Regions from separate parts of the Citrobacter sp. Marseille-Q6884 genome, predicted to be linked through region 1. Evidence: riboswitches for the same ligand, from Rfam matches in the RefSeq annotation. Region 1 holds a riboswitch; the other holds the start of a gene.
The links. Region 1 has a riboswitch for cobalamin ahead of N7268_RS14755 (cobyrinate a,c-diamide synthase). Riboswitches for the same ligand answer to the same signal wherever they lie in the genome.

Region 1 (11,007 bases):
ATGTAATACATGCAAGCTGGAGGGAAACGAGAGCTAGCTCTATGGAAAATGTTTATTTTTGACATGCAAAATTTGATTTCGTGATCCGGTTTCCTGAACCGCTTAAAAAGTCTCCCAAGAATGGGAGACTTTTGTTATTGTCCTTTACACCTTTTTATCATTGCTTTGGATGGCGAGATGAAAATGGGATGTAAATAATATGTTTTATTTATAACAATAAATTAACTGAGAGGTTTTATCATGATTTCTGCGAGTGCCCTGAACTCAGAACTCATTAATAAAATCGCACAGGATTTTGCGCAGGCCACCAGTCTGGCGGTTGTGGTTGTCAATATTCACGGTGATGAAATTTCTGAGCTATTTAATTTCACGCCATTTTGTCAGTTGATGCGCCAACACCCCCAGCACAGTGCCCGCTGCAGAATGAGCGATCGCTGTGGAGGGCTTGAGGCGTCAAAATCCGATCAACCCTGCATCTATCGGTGTCACGCCGGGCTTACTGACTTCTCGATTCCTTTAGTCATAGCGGGTCATCTGGTCGGGTTCGTGTTATGCGGTCAGGTTCGCTTAAGCAATGATGTAGGGTTAGTCGATATTCTGAATGTGGATGACCGTTGGCAGGCCGACCCTGAACTGGTTAGCGAATTTCGTAATGTCCCGGAAATGGACTATTCACGAGTTATTGCCTCTGCGGATCTGCTGAAGTTGATTGTCGAAAATTGTCTTAAAAAACAAATCAATTTTGTCGTCATCAAAGATAATCCTCAACAATCGGAGCCGGTCAGAGCTAACCGTAGTTCGAATCCGCATGACAGTAAAATGAAGAAGGCTCTGCGCTATATTGATGCACATTTATCAGACGATCTGCGTCTGGAAGATGTCGCATCTCATGTTTACCTGAGCCCATACTATTTCAGTAAGTTGTTCAAAAAATATCAGGGAATCGGGTTTAACGCCTGGGTAAACCAACAGCGGATGGCAAGCGCTAAAGAGTTGCTTTGTCATAGCGACTGGAGCATTGCCAGCATTGCGCGTAATTTAGGCTTTTCGCAGACCAGTTATTTCTGCAAAGTTTTTCGCCAGACGTATCAGGTTACGCCGCAGGCTTTTCGCCAGCAAATAAATGTTGTTTCGTCCAATGAGTCAGCATAAATAGCAATAATTTGCTATTGCCGATTTTTGATATCGTACGGTATGTCCGTCATTATAAAATGAAAACCAGGAGCAGCAGTCAATAAATTGTCATAGCGCAACAAAATAATGGTATTAGAGGGATAAACTGCACCAGTTTTTATTTTTGTGATGAGATACAGTGTCTATGTGAAAGACTTTCTTTATTCTTTACGGACGCTTTCATTCAGAATACGAACATATGAATTGCATGGGTTAATGCCAAAACATTGGCTAGATGAACCCGGAAAGATATTAATTTGAATTACTGTCATGAGGTCTTGAATTTTCCTCATGACGCAGAGCTGAATTAAATCGGCTCTTGAGCTGACAGGTTTGCCACATTTGTGGTTGGGAAGGGGGTGAGAATCCCCCGCAGCCCCCGCTGCTGTGATGCTGACGACCCCGTATAGACCACTGATCGTGAGATTGGGAAGGACGGGCGAGAATGACGCTAAGCCAGAAGACCTGCCTGTCAGTGACTACCAACAACTTCGGTGGGAAGTGGGTTGCGCAGATGCATACAGTCGAGAGACTGGGTATCTATACACCCCTACCACCCTGAACAGGATCAGGGTATGGCAGTCGATTTACACGCGTTTGTTCTTGCAGGCACCGGAAGCGGCTGTGGTAAAACTACGGTGACGCTGGGCTTGCTAAGCTTGATGAAAAAACGTGGTTTGCGCGTCCAGCCATGCAAAGTGGGTCCTGATTATCTCGATACCGGCTGGCACACGGCTGTGTGCGGTACAGCTTCCCGCAATCTTGATAGCTTCATGCTTCCTGTTCCTGTACTTAACGCCTTGTTTTGCGAGCAGATGCAGCACGCAGATATCGCTGTTATCGAAGGCGTTATGGGATTGTATGACGGCTACGGTACAGACCCTGACTACTGCAGTACCGCCGCGATGGCGAAGCAGCTGGGTTGCCCGGTGATTTTACTGGTTGATGGCAAAGCCGTTTCTACCTCCATCGCCGCGACGGTAATGGGGTTCCAGCATTTTGATCCTTCCCTGAACATCGCCGGCGTCATTGTTAATCGGGTAAACAGCGAATCACATTACCAGTTACTCAAAGTCGCGATTGAGCGTTACTGCTCAGTGCCTGTCTTAGGTTACGTGCCTCGCATGGAAGGCGTCGCTCTCCCGGAACGTCATCTTGGATTAGTGACTGCGCGCGAGTCAGTCATCAATCAGCAGCCGTGGCAGGAATTCGCCGAAACGCTGGAGCGAACGCTGAATATCGACGCGCTTCTGGCATTAAGCCAGATGGATACTCAGCCTGTTGGTGAGTGGCCGGTACTTCCCGCCGCTGATGCAGGCGCAGGTCTTACGCTTGCTATTGCGGATGACGAAGCGTTTAACTTCTACTACCCGGACAACATCACTCTTCTGGAACGTACGGGCATTAACATTGTTCGTTTCAGCCCATTACACGACAGCCATTTACCGGACTGCCAGATGATCTGGTTAGGTGGCGGCTATCCTGAACTGCATGCTGAAATGCTTGCCAGCAATACCTGCATGCTCGCGCAATTACGGTCGGCGCATCAGCGTGGTGTGGCTATTTACGCAGAGTGCGGCGGGTTGATGTATCTCGGAAGCTCGCTGGAGGATGGCAACGGTGATATCTGGCCAATGGCGGATATCATTCCCGGCCACAGCAAGATGGGTAAGCGCTTGACCCGTTTTGGCTACTGTGAAGCACAAGCGGTTCAGCAAACCTTGCTGTCCGCACCAGGCGAAGTGCTGCGTGGGCATGAATTTCACTATTCTGATTTTACGCCTGAAACACCCGCTGTGATGGACTGTCGCAAAGTGCGGGATGGTAAAACGTTGCAAGCATGGTCAGGCGGCTGGCAGGTCGGTAATACGTTCGCCAGCTATCTGCACGTTCATTTTGCCCAACGTCCAGAGATGCTCAATCACTGGCTGGCAGCCGCGAGGAGTGCGTTATGACGCTGCTTGCATGGTGCGTGGCCTGGCTTCTCGATTTTATCATTGGTGACCCGCAGAGTTGGCCGCATCCGGTGCGCTGGATAGGCAATTTTATCTCAACCGTTCAGCGCGTAATTCGACGTTACTGCCACAGTGACAGTATGCTGCGCATCGGTGGCGCGGTGATGTGGGTAGTGGTTGTAGGGGGAACCTGGGCTGTTTCCTGGGGCGTGCTGGCGCTGGCCAAGTCAATTCACCCGTGGTTAGGGTGGGCTGTTGAGGTCTGGATGATCTTTACCGTACTGGCGGGCCGTTGTCTGGCGAATGCCGCACGGGATGTCGAGCGTCCGCTTCGCGCCAATAATCTTGCCGAAAGCCGGGAAAAACTCGCCTGGATTGTGGGACGGGACACCTCGCAGTTGCAACCGCTGCAGATTAATCGCGCCGTGGTGGAAACCGTTGCGGAAAACACGGTTGACGGCATTATCGCGCCACTGTTCTTTCTGTTCCTCGGCGGAGCCCCGCTGGCGATGGCCTACAAAGCCGTGAATACCCTGGATTCCATGGTTGGCTACAAACATGAAAAGTACCGCGCTATCGGTATGGTCAGCGCGCGTCTGGACGATGTGGCGAACTTTATTCCTGCGAGACTGAGCTGGTTACTGCTGAGCGTGGCGGCATTTTTATGTCGTCAAAACGGCTCCCGCGCGCTGCATATAGGCTGGCGCGATCGCTATAACCATAGCAGCCCAAACTGTGCGTGGTCGGAGGCCTCCGTTGCCGGGGCGTTAGGCATTCGTCTGGGTGGTCCTAACGACTACTTTGGCGAGCGCGTTGAGAAACCGTGGATTGGTGATGCCCAACGCGACATTTCAGTAGATGACATTTCCCAAACGATTCGATTGATGTGGGTCGCATCGACGCTGGCACTGGTGCTGTTTATCGCACTGCGGTGGCTGTTGGTCGGTGTAGCCTGAGGACAAAACTATGCAATATATCCAGCAACCCCAGGCGATTGAGGCCAAAAGTTTCGACATCATTGGCGAGATTATTCGTGAAACCCGCCCGGACTATCAGTTTGCCAGTCCGTTACATGAAGCCATCATCAAGAGGGTGATCCACACCACAGCTGACTTCGACTGGCTGGACATTTTATGGTTCTCCGACGATGTGCTGGAGCAGTTTTGCGCCGCATTAAGCCGCCCGAGCGTTATTTACACGGACACCACCATGGCGCTTTCCGGGATCAACAAAACCCTGTTGGCAAAATTTGGTGGTGAGTGCCGTTGTTATATCAGCGATCCGCGAGTGGTGCGCGCGGCAAAAGAGCAGGGGATCACCCGTTCAATGGCCGCCGTTGACATTGCGGTAAATGAAGAAGGTGAAAAGCTGTTTGTCTTTGGTAATGCGCCGACGGCTCTATTTCGTCTACTTGAGCATGATGTCGCTGTCAGTGGCGTGGTTGGCGTACCGGTCGGTTTTGTTGGCGCGGAGGAATCGAAAGACGCGCTGACGCAAAGCAACCTGCCAGCCATTGCGGCGTTAGGGCGCAAAGGCGGGAGTAACGTTGCCGCCGCTATCGTCAACGCGATGCTCTACCACATGCAGGGGGCGCGATGAGCGACCAGGCCTTCGATGCGCCGGTGTGGCACAACGGTAAAGCACTGCGCAAAGGTTACACCACGGGTTCCTGTGCGACGGCGGCAGCGAAAGTCGCTGCATTAATGGTACTGCGCCAGCATTTGATCCATCAGGTTTCCATCGTAACGCCTTCCGGCGTGACGCTATGCCTGAACGTTGAGTCGCCGCACATTGAAGGACAACAAGCCATAGCAGCCATCCGCAAAGACGGTGGCGACGATGTGGACGCGACGCACGGGATGCTGATTTTTGCCCGCGTCACGTTAAATGATAGCGGTGAGATCGTTGTGCAGGGCGGTGAAGGCGTCGGCACTGTGACCCGCAAAGGAATTGGTCTGCCGGTGGGCAGTTCAGCGATCAATCGTACGCCACGACAGACGATTGAGTCTGCGGTACGCGAGGCGATAGGTCCGCATCGCGGAGCGCACATTGAGATCTTCGCGCCCGAAGGGGAAGAGCGCGCGCAAAAAACGTATAACTCGCGTTTAGGGATTCTGGGCGGCATTTCTATCATCGGCACCACGGGTATCGTCACGCCGATGTCGGAAGAGAGCTGGAAACGTTCACTGTCGCTGGAGCTGGAAATCAAACGCGCAGCAGGGCTGGAACGTGTTGTGCTGGTGCCGGGTAATCACGGTGAACGTTTCGTCCGCGAACAGATGGGGATCGACACGCAGGTTGTTGTCACCATGAGCAACTTTGTGGGCTACATGATTGAAGAAGCGGTGCGTCTTGGATTCCGACAAATCGTTCTGGTTGGTCATCCAGGCAAGCTGATTAAAATCGCCGCCGGGATCTTCCATACCCACAGTCATATTGCCGATGCACGTATGGAAACGCTGGTTGCCCATCTTGCTCTGCTCGGCGCACCGCTGGAACTGCTCACACTGGTCAGTGACTGCGATACCACCGAAGCGGCGATGGAACACATTGAGGTTTTCGGCTTTCAGCATATTTATGACCATCTGGCCAAACGCATTTGTATGCGTGTTCTGCAAACGTTGCGCTTTACCAAAAATCCCCCGACCTGCGACGCCATCATGTTCTCTTTTGACAACCAGGTGCTCGGTAGTAACCGTCCGGTCGCAGAGATTGCTAAGGAGATGCAATGTTAACCGTCGTAGGGATGGGACCTGCGGGCTTGCACCTGATGACGCCCGCGGCGCGCGAAGCCGTCGCAACGGCGGATGTTCTGGTTGGAGGCAAGCGGCATCTACAGCAATTCCCCGATTTTACCGGTGAACAGTTTGTTCTTGGCGCCAACATCCCGGAGCTATTGAGCTGGATTAGCCGGCAGCAGGATCGGCATGTTGTGGTACTGGCCTCTGGCGATCCGCTGTTCTATGGCATTGGTACCCGGATGGTGGCGCACTTTGGCATCGAAAATGTACGCATTGTCCCTGGCATCAGCGCGGTGCAGTACCTGTGCGCGCAGTCCGGTATTGATATGAACGACATGTGGCTGACCAGCAGCCACGGTCGCAGCGTCTGTTTTGATGAACTGGCACGACATAACAAGGTGGCGATGGTGACGGATGCCCTGTGCGGTCCACGTGAAATCGCGCACCAACTTATTGCACGAGGTAAGGGACATCGCTGGATGGTCATTGGCGAAAACCTGGCGATGGAAAACGAGCGTATCCACTGCCTGCCTCTGAGTGAAATTAATGCCGACTATGACATGAATGCAGTGGTGATCCTCGATGAAAGATGAGCTTTTTCTGCGTGGAGAGAAGGTGCCGATGACCAAAGAAGCGGTGCGTGCGCTTGCCCTCTCAAAACTTGAATTACACCGCGCCAGCCACCTGATTGATATTGGCGCGGGTACCGGCAGCGTATCGATAGAAGCGGCGTTGCAATATCCGTCGCTGCGCGTCACGGCGATCGAGCGTAACCCTGCTGCGTTGAGGCTTCTGGACGAGAATCGTCAGCATTTTGCCTGCGGGAATATCGATATTTATCCCGGTATTGCACCGATGACGATCACCGAAAAAGCCGATGCCATATTCATGGGCGGCAGCGGCGGTCACCTGACCGATCTGATTGACTGGTCGATGCGTCAACTGTACCCCGCTGGTCGACTGGTGATGACATTCATTCTCCAGGAAAACCTGAATACTGCCCTGGCACATCTCGACCATCTCGGCGTACAAGGCGTGGATTGTCTGCAAATGCAGGTTTCCTCTCTTACCACGCTGGGAAGTGGTCACTATTTCAAACCGAATAACCCCGTATTTGTTATCGCCTGTCAGAAGGAAGGAAACCATGTCTGAGATTTTTGATCCCCGTAGTGTGTGGTTTGTTGGCGCTGGTCCTGGCGATCGCGAACTGATTACCCTCAAAGGTTACCGGTTGCTGCAGCAGGCGCAGGTCGTCATCTACGCCGGATCGCTGATTAATACTGAGCTGCTGGAATATTGCCCGGCCGGCGCTGAATGTCATGACAGCGCGGAACTGCATCTGGAGCAGATCCTCGATCTCATGGAAGCCGGGGTGAAAGCCGGAAAAACCGTCGTGCGTCTGCAAACCGGCGATGTCTCGCTCTATGGCTCCGTACGTGAGCAGGGCGAAGAGCTGACCAAGCGAGGCATTGACTGGCAGGTCGTGCCAGGCGTTAGCGCCTTCCTGGGCGCGGCAGCGGAACTTGGCGTCGAGTACACCGTACCTGAGGTTTCCCAAAGCCTAATCATTACCCGTCTGGAAGGTCGCACGCCGGTACCAGAACGTGAACAACTGGAGGCGTTTGCCAGCCACCAGACGTCGATGGCGATTTACCTTTCTGTCCAGCGTATTCATCGTGTTGCAGAGCGTTTGGTCGAGGGGGGATACCCGGAGACCACGCCGGTCGCCGTCATCTATAAAGCAACCTGGCCGGAAAGCCAGACCGTTCGTGGCACCCTGGCGGATATCGGCGACAAAGTGCGTGATGCAGGGATCCGCAAAACGGCGCTCATTCTGGTCGGTAACTTCCTGGGCTCGGAGTATCACTACTCCAAACTCTATGCGGCGGACTTTAGCCATGAATACCGTAAAGCCTGAATCCATTGCGCTGTTTTGCCTGACGCCAGGCGGTGTGGTGCTGGCGAAGCGTCTGGCGGCAATGCTGCCGGTAACCTGTTTCACCAGTGAAAAATTGCTGGAGGAGGGATTTGTTCCCTTCGAAAACGGTTTTGCTCAGGCGGCACGCGATGCTTTTGCGAATTACTCCGCGCTGATTTTTATCGGTGCGACCGGTATTGCGGTACGCGTACTGGCACCGCTGGTAAACGACAAATTTTGCGACCCAGCGGTCGTGGTGATTGATGAGCGCGCCCAGCATGTTATCAGCCTGCTCTCCGGTCATGCGGGTGGCGCAAATGCGCTGGCGCGTTATCTGGCGGGAATGCTGGGTGCCGATCCGGTGATTACCACGGCAACCGATGTGAATGATATGGCGGCGCTGGATACGCTGGCATTCCAGCTGAACGCGCGGATGAACGATTTCCGCTCGGTGGTGAAAATCGTCAACCAGATGCTGGTGAGCAATAAGCGGGTTGGTCTGTGGTGGGATGACGAGCTGGCGCAGGATGTCAGTCACTGCGATCGTCGCGGGTTTATCACCGTCACCGACCTGACGCAATTGCCGGAACTGGATGCGCTAATTTGCATCACCCTGCGCACCGATTTGCCCGAATTGCCGGTCCCGCACTGGAAGCTGGTGCCGCAGCGTGTGGTGGCCGGAATCGGCTGTCGACGCGACACGCCATTCCCGCTGTTAGCCGAGTTGCTGGCCCGTCAACTTGAAGCCCAACGGCTCGACCCGCTAGCGTTAAAAGCGATTGGCAGTATCACGCTGAAAAAAGATGAGCAGGGGCTGATACAGCTGGCTTCCTGCTGTCGCGTTCCATTTGAAACCTTTACTGCTGACGCGCTGCGTGAGCACGAACACCGTTTTCCTGCCTCATCGTTTGTTCGCAAAACGGTCGGAACGGGAAGTGTATCCGGTCCTGCAGCCTGGTTGCTGAGTCACGGACAACTGTTAGGCGAGACCCTGCGCGAACAGGGCGTCACTATTACTTTGGGAGTTTCACACTGATGTTAAGCGTAATTGGAATTGGCCCTGGCTCGCAGGCAATGATGACCATGGAAGCCGTTGAAGCGCTGCAGGCGGCAGAAATCATTGTTGGCTATAAAACCTACACCCATCTGGTAAAAGCCTTTACCGGTGATAAGCAGGTGATCAAAACCGGTATGTGCAAAGAGATTGAACGCTGTCAGGCGGCAATCGAACTGGCGCAGGCAGGACACAACGTCGCGCTGATCAGCAGCGGCGATGCCGGAATTTACGGCATGGCAGGCCTGGTGCTTGAGCTGGTCAGCAAGCAGAAGCTGGATGTTGAGGTTAAGTTGATTCCGGGAATGACCGCCAGCATTGCCGCTGCTTCTTTGCTCGGCGCACCGCTGATGCACGATTTCTGTCATATCAGCCTCAGTGACCTGTTAACACCATGGCCGGTCATCGAAAAACGCATTATTGCCGCCGGTGAAGCCGACTTCGTTATCTGTTTCTACAACCCGCGCAGCCGGGGCCGTGAAGGGCATCTGGCACGTGCTTTCGAATTACTTTCAGCCAGTAAAAGTGCACAAACGCCGGTGGGCATTGTGAAGTCAGCCGGGCGTAAAAAACAGGAGAAATGGCTGACCACATTGGGTGATATGGATTTTGAACCGGTTGATATGACCAGCCTGGTGATTGTCGGCAACAAAACGACCTATGTGCAGGATGGACTGATGATCACGCCACGAGGTTATGTGCTGTGAATTACGGTGATGTACTGGTCATGGGCGGCACCAGTGATGCGCGCATGCTGTGCCAGCAACTGGATGCCGCAAACGTAGCTTACACCCTGTCGGTTGCGACTCCGACAGGGAAACAGCTGGCGGGTGACATCAAAGGTCAGGTGCGCTGTGGGCGCCTGGAGCGGGAGCAAATGATCGCCTGGCTGCAAGAGAATCGTACGCGCTGGGTGATAGATGCTTCACATCCGTATGCCGAGGTGGTGAGCCGGAACATCATGGGAGCCTGCGAAGCAGCCGGTGTACTGCTGAGCCGCTATCAACGCCCTGAACAGCTGAGCGGTTTGGCCCACCCCTACCTGTACACCGTTCAAAGCATTCAGGAAGCCTGCGAACTGGCGCGACGCTTCGGCGATCGCGTGTTGCTGACGACCGGCAGTAAAGATTTGGCTCGGTGGCGTGAAGGATTACCGGAAAAAACGCTGTTGGCACGTGTCCTGCCTGTGCCTGACGTTATCCAACAATGCGCAGATTTAGGGTTTGGCGTGGGTGAAATCTTCGCACTCTGTGGACCCTTTAGCGCCGAGTTTAATGCTGCATTTTACCGTCAGTGTCTGGCGGATGTGGTGATCACCAAAGCGTCAGGCGCGGAAGGTGGTTATCAGGAAAAAGTTCAACCTTGTCTGGATGCCGGTATCCCCTGCATCGTGATTACACGTCCGGCACCGTTGGTGACGGGAGAAGAGTTACTGGAGAGTCAGGCCGCATTTGGGGCGCGTTTAGCGCGCTGGCTGGCCGCTGCTTAAGGAGTAATCGATGAAAAAAGCGCTTCTGGTGATCAGCTTTGGCACCAGCTATCACGATACCTGTGAGAAAAATATTGTGGCCTGCGAGCGCGATCTTGCGGCCAGTTGTCCTGACCGCGATCTGTTTCGTGCGTTTACCTCCGGGATGATCATCCGCAAGCTCAAGCAGCGTGACGGCATCGATATCGACACCCCGCTGCAGGCTCTGCAAAAACTGGCGGAGCAGGGCTACCAGGACGTCGCGATTCAGTCACTGCACATCATTAACGGTGATGAATACGAAAAAATTGTCCGTGAAGTCCAGAGCATGCGCCCGCTGTTCTCGCGCCTGACGCTGGGTGTACCGCTACTGAGCAGCCACGACGATTACGCGCAACTGATGCTGGCGCTGCAACAACAGATGCCGCCGCTGAAAGCGCGTGAAAAAGTGGTGTTTATGGGACACGGGGCCAGCCATCATGCTTTTGCCGCCTACGCCTGTCTCGATCACATGATGACAGCGCAGGGTTTCCCGGCACGCGTAGGCGCGGTGGAAAGCTACCCGGAAGTGGATGTCATTATTGACAGTTTAGGTCGGGAAGGCGTGACGGCGGTGCATCTCATGCCGCTGATGTTAGTGGCTGGTGACCATGCCATTAATGATATGGCGTCCGACGAAGACGACTCGTGGAAAACGT
Region 2 (11,007 bases), 1.8 Mb from region 1:
TCAGATTGACATCATTACCGGTGCCCTGGCGGGAACGGCGAATAAAACCCTGTTGGCCTGGGCGAAAAAACATCATATTTCGTCGGTGGGGCTGTATCTTGGCGATGGCGACAGCGTAAAAGTGACGCCGCTCGATAAAGAGTTGGGTCATGTTGGACTGGCACAGCCCGGTTCACCTAAGCTGATTAACACGCTGCTGGAAAACGGTTTTCTACCGGTGGTCAGCTCCATTGGCGTGACAGAAGATGGACTGCTGATGAACGTGAATGCCGATCAGGCTGCGACGGCGCTGGCGGCAACGCTGGGAGCGGATCTGATCCTGCTTTCTGATGTCAGCGGTATCCTCGATGGTAAAGGCCAGCGTATTGCTGAAATGAGCGCAGCGAAAGCAGAACAGCTGATTGAGCAAGGCATTATCACCGATGGCATGATTGTTAAAGTGCATGCAGCGTTGGATGCTGCGCGTACCTTGGGTCGCCCGGTTGATATCGCCTCCTGGCGTCATGCCGAACAACTCCCGGCGCTGTTTAATGGCACGCCGATTGGTACGCGTATTCTGGCGTAATCGATTTACAGAACCTGCAAGCCGGATAAGCGCAGCGCCATCCGGCAATAAAATTCAAGACATTAAGGAAATTCGTTATGGCACTTTGGGGTGGGCGTTTTACACAGGCAGCAGATCAGCGGTTCAAACAGTTCAACGACTCGTTGCGTTTTGATTACCGTCTGGCTGAACAGGATATTGTCGGCTCTGTGGCCTGGTCCAAAGCGCTGGTCACCGTGGGTGTACTGACTGCTGATGAACAGCAACAGCTCGAAGAGGCGCTGAACGTGCTTCTGGAAGAGGTACGCGCCAACCCACAGCAAATCCTTGCAAGCGATGCCGAAGATATCCATAGCTGGGTAGAAGGCAAGCTGATCGATAAGGTGGGTCAACTGGGTAAAAAGTTGCACACCGGGCGCAGCCGTAATGACCAGGTTGCGACCGATCTGAAGCTGTGGTGCAAAGACACGGTTGTTGAACTGCTTTCCGCTAACCGTCAGTTGCAAAGCGCGCTGGTGGAGACTGCGCAGCATAACCAGGACGCGGTGATGCCGGGTTACACCCACCTGCAGCGTGCGCAGCCCGTGACATTTGCTCACTGGTGTCTGGCTTATGTCGAAATGCTGGCGCGTGATGAGAGCCGTCTGCAGGATGCGCTCAAACGTCTGGACGTTAGCCCGTTAGGCTGCGGTGCCCTGGCGGGTACGGCTTATGAAATCGATCGCGAACAGTTGGCCGGCTGGTTGGGCTTTGCCTCGGCAACCCGTAATAGCCTGGACAGTGTTTCAGATCGTGACCATGTGCTGGAACTCCTGTCTGACGCCTCTATCGGCATGGTGCACTTGTCGCGTTTTGCTGAAGACCTGATTTTCTTTAACACCGGCGAAGCGGGTTTTGTCGAGTTGTCCGACCGTGTGACTTCGGGTTCATCCCTGATGCCGCAGAAGAAAAACCCGGATGCATTAGAGCTGATCCGCGGTAAATGTGGTCGTGTGCAGGGGGCTCTTACCGGCATGATGATGACGCTTAAAGGGCTGCCGCTGGCCTACAACAAAGACATGCAGGAAGATAAAGAAGGGTTGTTCGACGCGCTCGACACCTGGCTGGACTGTCTGCATATGGCTGCACTGGTACTGGACGGCATTCAGGTGAAACGCCCGCGTTGTCAGGAAGCCGCGCAGCAGGGCTATGCTAACGCCACTGAGCTGGCAGATTATCTGGTAGCGAAAGGCGTACCGTTCCGTGAAGCGCACCATATTGTGGGTGAAACGGTGGTCGAGGCGATTCGTCAGGGGAAACCGCTGGAAGCGCTGACGCTCGCTGACTTGCAGAAGTTCAGCAATGTGATCGGCGATGACGTTTACCCGATTCTTTCGCTGCAATCCTGCCTGGATAAACGTGCGGCGAAAGGCGGCGTATCACCTCAGCAGGTCGCACAGGCGATCGACTACGCGAAGGCGCGTCTGGCGTAACATTGTTGGTATTGCTTCGAGCCTGGCATCAAGCCGGGCTTTTTTACGCAAAAAAAATGCGGACCGGGGATCCGCAAAAGTTCACGTTGGCTTTAGTTATTTCGAGTATGAGAGAAACTCTCTAAACGGGCAGTCGCTTCAAGGGTTAAAGGGGTGCCGCCCCGTTTCTGTGGTGCATTATTAAACAGAAAGCTTGATAGGGATAATCGTTCGTTGCTATTCTACCTATCGCCATGAACTATCGTGGCAATGGAGGATGAATAATGAATATTCGTGATCTTGAATACCTGGTAGCGCTAGCCGAACACCGTCACTTCCGACGGGCAGCGGACTCCTGTCATGTCAGCCAACCTACACTTAGCGGACAGATCCGCAAGCTGGAAGATGAGCTTGGCGTCATGTTGCTGGAGCGCACGAGCCGTAAAGTGCTGTTTACTCAGGCCGGTTTACTGCTGGTGGATCAGGCGCGCACTGTGCTGCGCGAGGTCAAAGTGCTCAAGGAAATGGCAAGCCAACAAGGCGAGACAATGTCTGGCCCGCTACATATTGGTTTGATCCCAACGGTGGGGCCATACCTGTTGCCGCATATTATTCCTATGTTGCACCAGACTTTCCCGAAACTGGAAATGTACCTGCATGAAGCGCAGACGCATCAGCTGTTGGCGCAACTGGATAGCGGTAAGCTCGACTGCGTGATTCTGGCGTTGGTGAAAGAGAGTGAAGCGTTCATCGAAGTACCGTTGTTTGATGAGCCAATGATGCTGGCGATCTACGAAGATCACCCATGGGCAAACCGCGACTGCGTACCGATGTCCGATCTGGCGGGTGAAAAACTGTTGATGCTGGAAGATGGTCACTGTTTACGTGATCAGGCAATGGGTTTTTGCTTTGAAGCAGGTGCTGATGAAGATACCCATTTCCGTGCAACCAGTCTGGAAACGCTGCGCAACATGGTAGCGGCAGGCAGCGGTATTACCTTACTGCCCGCACTGGCCGTTCCGCCGGAGCGTAAACGTGATGGCGTTGTCTATTTACCGTGCATTAAGCCTGAACCGCGCCGTACGATTGGTCTGGTGTACCGTCCTGGTTCGCCGCTGCGTAGCCGTTATGAACAGCTGGCTGAGGCCATCCGTGGTGCAATGGATGGCCATTTCGACAATGCGTTAAAACAGGCGGTTTAAGCCGTTTAATGCAGCGACCCGATAGGCTTCTGCCATGGTTGGGTAGTTAAAGGTGGTGTTAACGAAGTACTCAATGGTGTTACCACCACCTTTTTGCTCCATAATCGCCTGACCGATATGAATAATTTCGGCAGCGCGTTCCCCAAAGCAGTGGATCCCCAAAATCTCTTTGGTTTCACGATGGAACAAGATTTTCAGCGTTCCGACACTCATCCCGACAATTTGCGCACGCGCCAGATGTTTAAACTGGGCACGGCCAACTTCGTAGGGGACTTTCATTGCCGTGAGCTGCTGTTCCGTTTTACCGACAGAGCTGATCTCTGGAATGGTATAAATACCGGTTGGAATATCTTCGATCAGATGCGCGGTGGCTTCACCTTTTACCAGTGCCTGAGCGGCAATACGTCCCTGATCGTAGGCTGCAGACGCAAGGCTTGGATAGCCGATCACATCGCCTACGGCATACACATGCGGCAGCGCCGTCTGGTACATGCTGTTGACTTTGAGTTGTCCACGGCTGTCTGTTTTCAGGCCAATATTCTCCAGCGCCAGCGAATCGGTATTACCGGTGCGCCCGTTGGCATACAGCAGGCAGTCGGCCTTCAGTTTTTTGCCGGATTTCAGGTGCATAATGACACCGTCATCGCAGCCTTCAATTTTCTCATATTCTTCATTGTGGCGAATAACGACGCCGCTGTTCCAGAAGTGATATGAGAGCGAATCGGACATCTCCTGATCGAGAAACGCCAGCAGCCGATCGCGGGTGTTGATTAAATCAACTTTCACATCCATACCGCGAAAGATTGACGCATATTCACAGCCAATGACCCCAGCGCCGTAGATCAGCACATGGCGGGGTTCGTGATGCAGGCTGAGAATGGAGTCGCTGTCGTAAACGCGCGGGTGTGAAAAATCGACATCAGTGGGGTGGTAAGGGCGTGAACCGCAGGCAATGACAAACTTATCTGCCGTGAGGGTTTCCACCGTGCCGTCGTGGCATTCCAGAGCGATCGTGTGTTCGTCAACAAAACGGGCATTTCCCTGCAATATTTCGCAGTGGTTACGCTCGTAAAATCCTTGCCGCATGCGCGTTTGCTGATTAATGACGTTATCCGCATGGTTGAGAATATCGGCAAAGGAGGAGCGAAGAAGTCGGGAATGGTCGCTGTACAGGGGGTTCTGATTGAATTCAATGATACGGCTGACGGCGTGGCGGAGTGCTTTCGACGGGATGGTGCCCCAATGGGTGCACCCGCCGCCGACGTTATGATAGCGCTCAATAACCGCGACGCGCGCTCCTTGCTTAACCAGACCCATTGCAGCGCCTTCGCCGCCGGGGCCGGAACCTATTACTATTGCATCGTAATCGTAGGAATGTGACATGGTCAGGCTTACCTGTTCTTATACATAAAAGCAACAGAATAGTAACATCGTTGTTGGGATAACCCAATTATCGTTGTGCTTTTTTGCGAAGTCGAAGCACAAACTGCGCGTAAACAATCATTCACAAAGCCATGCCAACCGCCTAATCTCTGGTATAGTGCCAGCAAGGCATATGGAAGGATTCAGACATCGTGATGGGCGTTAGAGCGCAACAAAAAGAAAAAACCCGGCGTTCGCTGGTAGAGGCCGCATTTAGTCAACTGAGTGCAGAGCGAAGTTTTGCCAGCCTCAGTTTACGAGAAGTCGCTCGAGAAGCGGGCATTGCGCCAACCTCCTTTTATCGCCATTTTCGCGATGTAGATGAACTCGGCCTGACGATGGTGGACGAGAGCGGTCTGATGCTGCGCCAACTGATGCGCCAGGCGCGTCAACGCATCGCCAAGGGCGGGAGTGTGATCCGTACCTCGGTCTCAACATTTATGGAGTTCATCGGCAACAATCCCAACGCCTTCCGTTTATTATTGCGCGAGCGCTCTGGTACCTCCGCGGCGTTTCGTGCTGCGGTCGCACGCGAAATTCAGCACTTCATTGCGGAACTTGCCGACTATCTGGAACTCGAAAACCATATGCCTCGCGCGTTTACTGAAGCGCAAGCTGAAGCCATGGTGACGATTGTTTTCAGTGCGGGTGCAGAGGCACTGGATGTTGGCGCAGAACAGCGCCGACAACTGGAAGAGCGGCTGGTACTGCAACTGCGCATGATCGCGAAAGGCGCATTTTATTGGTATCGCCGTGAACAAGAGAAGATGACGCATCACTCCGAGTAACGAGAAGGACGAGCAATGAAACAGTCAGGTCAAGATAAAGGTACGCTGCTGCTGGCGCTGGTTGCTGGCTTATCGATCAATGGCACATTTGCGGCGCTGTTTAGCTCCATTGTGCCTTTCTCTGTATTCCCGATTATTTCGCTGGTGCTGACGGTTTACTGTCTGCACCAACGTTACCAGAACCGCACCATGCCTGTGGGATTACCGGGTCTGTCCGCGGCCTGTTTTATCCTCGGCGTTCTGTTGTACAGCACAGTCGTGCGCGCTGAATATCCGAATATTGGCTCTAACTTCTTCCCGGCGGTACTGTCGGTGATTCTGGTGTTCTGGATTGGCTTTAAAGTGCGTAACCGTAATCAGGAGATTTCTGAATAATCCCTCCACTCTGTAGGCCCGATGGCGCTGCGCTTACCGGGCCTGCAGGCAAAGTCGATTATTTCGCTGTCAGCAAGACGCCACATTCCATATGGTGCGTATACGGGAACTGATCAAACAATGCCAGACGTGAAACATTGTGCGTCTGACTGAGTGTTTCCAGGTTTTTACACAGGGTTTCCGGGTTGCAGGAGATGTACAGAATCCGCGGATATGCCTGCACCATTTTCTCCGTTTCGCTATCCAGACCACTGCGCGGTGGATCAACGAAAATGGTTTCACACTGGTAACTCTTCAGATCAATTCCCTGCAACCGGTTGAACTCACGCACGCCATTCATCGCTTGAGTAAACTCTTCCGCCGCCATGCGAATAATTTGCACGTTATCAATATTGTTAGCCGCAATGTTGTATTGAGCGGCAGCAACGGATGGTTTGGCGATTTCGGTTGCCAGGACGCGATTGAAGTTCTGTGCCAGTGCTAGCGAGAAGTTGCCGTTGCCACAGTAAAGTTCAAGCAGATCGCCCGTTGAACCTTTGGTGACATCAATAGCCCATTCCAGCATCTGAATATTCATGGCGGCATTAGGCTGCGTGAAGCTGTTCTCAACCTGACGGTAGATAAGCTCTTTGCCCGCAACCGGCAAACGTTCGTCGATGTAATCCTGGTCCAGTTCGATTTTGGTTTTGGTCGCCCGGCCAATCAAATGTACGTTCAGATTCTGCGCTCGCAGCGCATCCCGCAACGCTTCGGCTTCCTGGCGCCATTCGTCATCCAGCTTTTTATGATACAGCATCGATACCACCGCCTGATTGCTCATGGTGGTGAGGTAATCGATCTGGAACAATTTATGACGCAGGGTGTGGTTATTGCGAACACCTTCAATCATGGCCGTCATCAGCGTGTTAATTAACTCGCTGGCAGCCGGAAAGCTATCGACGCGAATACGGCTTTTGGTCTGCTGATCGAACATGATGTGGTACAGGTCATCGCCGTCGTGCCACAGGCGGAATTCGGCACGCATGCGATAGTGGCTGACCGGTGAGCGAAACACTTCCGGAGCCTGTTTGCAAAATGGCGCCATTAAGCTCTGCAGACGCACCACTTTTTCAGCGAGCTGTGCGTCGTACTGTTCTGTCGGAAGGTGTTCGGGGGTCATGATGTATCCTGAAAAATAAAAGTACGCGGGGATTGTAGGGATTGCTCATCAGATGTCCAGTTATTGATGATTTCTCATATTGTGATATGCGGTCTGGACAGTGAGTTGTAACAGACTGTAGCATCCGTGTGCCGGTCCTGTGAGTTAATAGGGAATCCAGTGTAAATCTGGAGCTGACGCGCAGCGGTAAGGAAAGGTGGGATGAGAGCGCAAGCAGACACTGCCAATGGTGGGAAGTCTTCATTTCTTTTTTATTCTATAGCCAGAATAACCTTCCAAGCCCGAAGACCTGCCGGCTAACGTCGCATCTGGCTTTCATCATCGCGTACTATCGGTGGGGCCTGCGGCATCCTTCTTATATTGTGGATGCTTTACAATGATTAAAAAACCTTTGCTGCTGACGGCACTCTCTGTCACGGCATTTTCTGGTTGGGCGCAGGATGCCAGCCCAGATACGCTCGTCGTTACTGCCAACCGTTTTCAGCAGCCTGTGAATTCCGTACTGGCGCCTACCGAAATTGTGACACGCGAAGATATTCAGCGCTGGCAATCAAAAGATCTCAACGATGTAATGAGCCGCCTTCCTGGCGTGGATATTTCTCAGACCGGTGGGATGGGGAATAGCGCCTCTCTGTATGTGCGTGGTACCGAATCGCGCCATGTTCTGGTGCTGATTGATGGTGTGCCGATGGCTCGTGCTGGTATCGATAACGCGATTGATATTGGCCAGATTCCGGTATCGCTAGTGCAGCGCATCGAATACATTCGCGGGCCGCGCTCTGCTGTTTATGGCTCCGGTGCAATTGGTGGTGTCGTCAACATTATTACGATGAGTAGTGATGAGAAGGCGCAGATCAATGCGGGTATGGGGACGGACGGTTATCAGACCTATGATGGTGCAATAAATAAACGTTTTGGCGATACGGTGGTAACGGCAGCTGGCGCTTACCAGACAACCAAAGGTTTTAACATTCAGCCTGATTCTCCCTACAGTGGCGATAGTGACCGTGATGGTTATCGCAACAAACTGTTCTGGGGCGGCGTGCAGCATAAGTTTAACGATAATTTCTCGGGTTTCTTCCGGGGTTACGGCTACACCGCTAACAGTGATTACGACCAGGGCTCGATGTATGGTTCTGCTAGCGGCAATGAGGAAGCCCAGAATTACAATCAGTCCTGGGATACCGGCCTGCGTTATAACTCCGGTATCTATTCTTCTCAGTTGATTGCTAACTATCAACGTCTTAAAGATTACAACTACACCAATAATCTTGGCCGGTATGCGGGACAAGCGACCCTGGATGACATGGAACAGCGTTATATCCAATGGGGTAACAGCGTTGAAGTAGGGCATGGGGCGATTAGCGGCGGTGTTGACTGGAAACAGGAAAAACTGACGTCCAGCAGTACAACGAAATCAGATGCTTACAAACGCGATACCACAGGGCTATACCTGACCGGGCAGCAGCAGATCGACAGCGTGACGCTGGAAGCGTCCGGCCGCGAAGATCATGATGAGCAATTTGGCTGGCATGGCACGTGGCAAACTGCGGCGGGATGGGAGTTTGTTGATGGCTATAGGGCAACGCTTTCCTACGGTACCGGCTTCCTGGCACCTTCTCTTGGCCAGCAATACGGGGCGACGCGCTATGCATCAAATGGGTATTTAGGTATCGTCGCCAACCCGAATCTGAAGCCGGAAGAATCTAAACAGTGGGAAGCCGGAATTGAGGGATTAACGGGGGCACTAGATTGGCGGTTCTCGGGATACCATTATGAAATTCAAAACCTGATTGACTATAAAAGCATTGGTAACTACAGCCAGTACGTTAATGTGAAATCGGCCACCATCAAAGGACTGGAATGGACGGGGAATATTGCGACCGGCCCGGTAGAGCATCACCTGACATTGCAGTATGTTGATCCGCGGGATGATGAAACGAACAAAGTGCTCTATCGTCGGGCAAAACAGCAGGTTAAGTACGAGTTAACCGGACAAGTCTACGATCTCGGCTGGAACGTCGCGTACCACTATATGGGGCAACGCTACGACAATGTTTATAGCGAGACCACTTACACCTCTCGTACGGTGAAATTGGGGGGTGTCAGCTTGTGGGATATTGGAGTTTCATATCCGGTCACCTCACATCTGACAGTTCGTGGTAAAATCGCCAACCTGTTCGATAAAGATTACGAGACAGTTTATGGCTACCAAACTGCAGGACGGGAATACACCTTGTCTGGCAGCTACACCTTCTGATCCACGTCCCACCGTGCTGGTGTTTGATTCCGGCGTCGGTGGGTTGTCGGTCTACAATGAGATCCGGAATCTGTTGCCGGATCTCCACTATATCTACGCTTTCGATAACGTCGCCTTTCCATATGGAGAGAAGAGTGAGGAGTTTATCGTCGAGCGTGTGGTTGAAATTGTCACTGCGGTTCAGCAGCGCTATCCCCTCTCACTTGCGGTCATCGCGTGTAATACCGCGAGTACGGTATCGCTCCCTGCGCTACGCGAAAAGTTTGCCTTCCCGGTAGTAGGGGTTGTACCTGCGATTAAACCGGCGGCGCGACTCACCGCTAATGGTATCGTGGGACTGCTGGCAACGCGGGCGACGGTGAAGCGTTCTTATACGCATGAGCTGATTGCGCGGTTTGCCAACGAGTGTCAGATTGCGATGTTAGGATCGGCTGAGCTGGTTGAACTGGCTGAAGCGAAGTTGCATGGCGAACCTGTTCCCCTGGAGGAGCTGCGGCGCATTCTGCGGCCATGGCTGCGGATGCCGGAACCGCCAGATACGGTGGTTCTGGGATGCACTCATTTCCCTCTATTACAGGAAGAGCTTTTACAGGTTCTGCCTGCAGGGACGCGACTGGTGGATTCTGGTGCCGCGATTGCTCGCCGGACGGCCTGGCTATTAGAACATGAAGCGCCAGATGCAAAATCAACTGACGAGAATGTGGCATTCTGTATGGCAATGACGACAGAGGCTGAACAATTGCTGCCTGTTCTCCAACGTTATGGCTTCAAAACGCTCGAAAAACTGGCAGTTTAATCAGTTTTGGTGAAAAAATACGCACTCGGAAAGTTATTTTAAATTTCCGCTTGTCAGCCTGAAATAACTCCCTATAATGCGCCTCCACTGACACGGAACAACGGCACGCAAGCCGCCGGGTCAGCGGGGTTCCACAGAGAACCTCACGAAGAAAAGCGAAATTAAATGCTTGACTTCGAAGCGGGATGGCGTAATATGCACACCCCGCGCCGCTGAGAAAAAGCGAAGCGGCACTGCTCTTTAACAATTTATCAGACAATCTGTGTGGGCACTCAATGATACGGATTCTTAACGTCGCAAGACGAAAAATGAATACCAAGTCTCTGAGTGAACACGTAATTCATTACGAAGTTTAATTCACGAGCATCAAACTTAAATTGAAGAGTTTGATCATGGCTCAGATTGAACGCTGGCGGCAGGCCTAACACATGCAAGTCGAACGGTAGCACAGAGGAGCTTGCTCCTTGGGTGACGAGTGGCGGACGGGTGAGTAATGTCTGGGAAACTGCCCGATGGAGGGGGATAACTACTGGAAACGGTAGCTAATACCGCATAACGTCGCAAGACCAAAGAGGGGGACCTTCGGGCCTCTTGCCATCGGATGTGCCCAGATGGGATTAGCTAGTAGGTGGGGTAACGGCTCACCTAGGCAACGATCCCTAGCTGGTCTGAGAGGATGACCAGCCACACTGGAACTGAGACACGGTCCAGACTCCTACGGGAGGCAGCAGTGGGGAATATTGCACAATGGGCGCAAGCCTGATGCAGCCATGCCGCGTGTATGAAGAAGGCCTTCGGGTTGTAAAGTACTTTCAGCGAGGAGGAAGGTGTTGTGGTTAATAACCGCAGCAATTGACGTTACTCGCAGAAGAAGCACCGGCTAACTCCGTGCCAGCAGCCGCGGTAATACGGAGGGTGCAAGCGTTAATCGGAATTACTGGGCGTAAAGCGCACGCAGGCGGTCTGTCAAGTCGGATGTGAAATCCCCGGGCTCAACCTGGGAACTGCAT

Region 2: linked by a shared signal. The riboswitch ahead of btuB (TonB-dependent vitamin B12 receptor BtuB) and the one ahead of N7268_RS14755 (cobyrinate a,c-diamide synthase) in region 1 are both predicted to bind cobalamin.

Annotation. Positions count from the first base shown of each region.
Region 1 covers NZ_CAMDRE010000001.1:3,113,529-3,124,535, forward strand. The annotation lists gene pduF (propanediol diffusion facilitator PduF) at 1-37, shown strand, start outside; gene pocR (transcriptional regulator PocR) at 241-1,152, shown strand; cobalamin riboswitch at 1,486-1,661, shown strand; gene N7268_RS14755 (cobyrinate a,c-diamide synthase) at 1,749-3,128, shown strand; gene cbiB (adenosylcobinamide-phosphate synthase CbiB) at 3,125-4,084, shown strand; gene N7268_RS14765 (cobalt-precorrin-8 methylmutase) at 4,095-4,727, shown strand; gene cbiD (cobalt-precorrin-5B (C(1))-methyltransferase CbiD) at 4,724-5,863, shown strand; gene N7268_RS14775 (cobalt-precorrin-7 (C(5))-methyltransferase) at 5,857-6,462, shown strand; gene N7268_RS14780 (decarboxylating cobalt-precorrin-6B (C(15))-methyltransferase) at 6,452-7,021, shown strand; gene N7268_RS14785 (cobalt-precorrin-4 methyltransferase) at 7,014-7,787, shown strand; gene cbiG (cobalt-precorrin 5A hydrolase) at 7,768-8,823, shown strand; gene N7268_RS14795 (precorrin-3B C(17)-methyltransferase) at 8,823-9,548, shown strand; gene N7268_RS14800 (cobalt-precorrin-6A reductase) at 9,545-10,330, shown strand; gene cbiK (sirohydrochlorin cobaltochelatase) at 10,341-11,007, shown strand, end outside.
Region 2 covers NZ_CAMDRE010000001.1:1,347,703-1,358,709, forward strand. The annotation lists gene argB (acetylglutamate kinase) at 1-565, shown strand, start outside; gene argH (argininosuccinate lyase) at 643-2,016, shown strand; gene oxyR (DNA-binding transcriptional regulator OxyR) at 2,280-3,197, shown strand; gene sthA (Si-specific NAD(P)(+) transhydrogenase) at 3,180-4,580, opposite strand; gene fabR (HTH-type transcriptional repressor FabR) at 4,772-5,407, shown strand; gene N7268_RS06450 (YijD family membrane protein) at 5,423-5,782, shown strand; gene trmA (tRNA (uridine(54)-C5)-methyltransferase TrmA) at 5,841-6,941, opposite strand; cobalamin riboswitch at 7,057-7,253, shown strand; gene btuB (TonB-dependent vitamin B12 receptor BtuB) at 7,318-9,201, shown strand; gene murI (glutamate racemase) at 9,146-9,997, shown strand; rRNA gene N7268_RS06470 (16S ribosomal RNA) at 10,372-11,007, shown strand, end outside.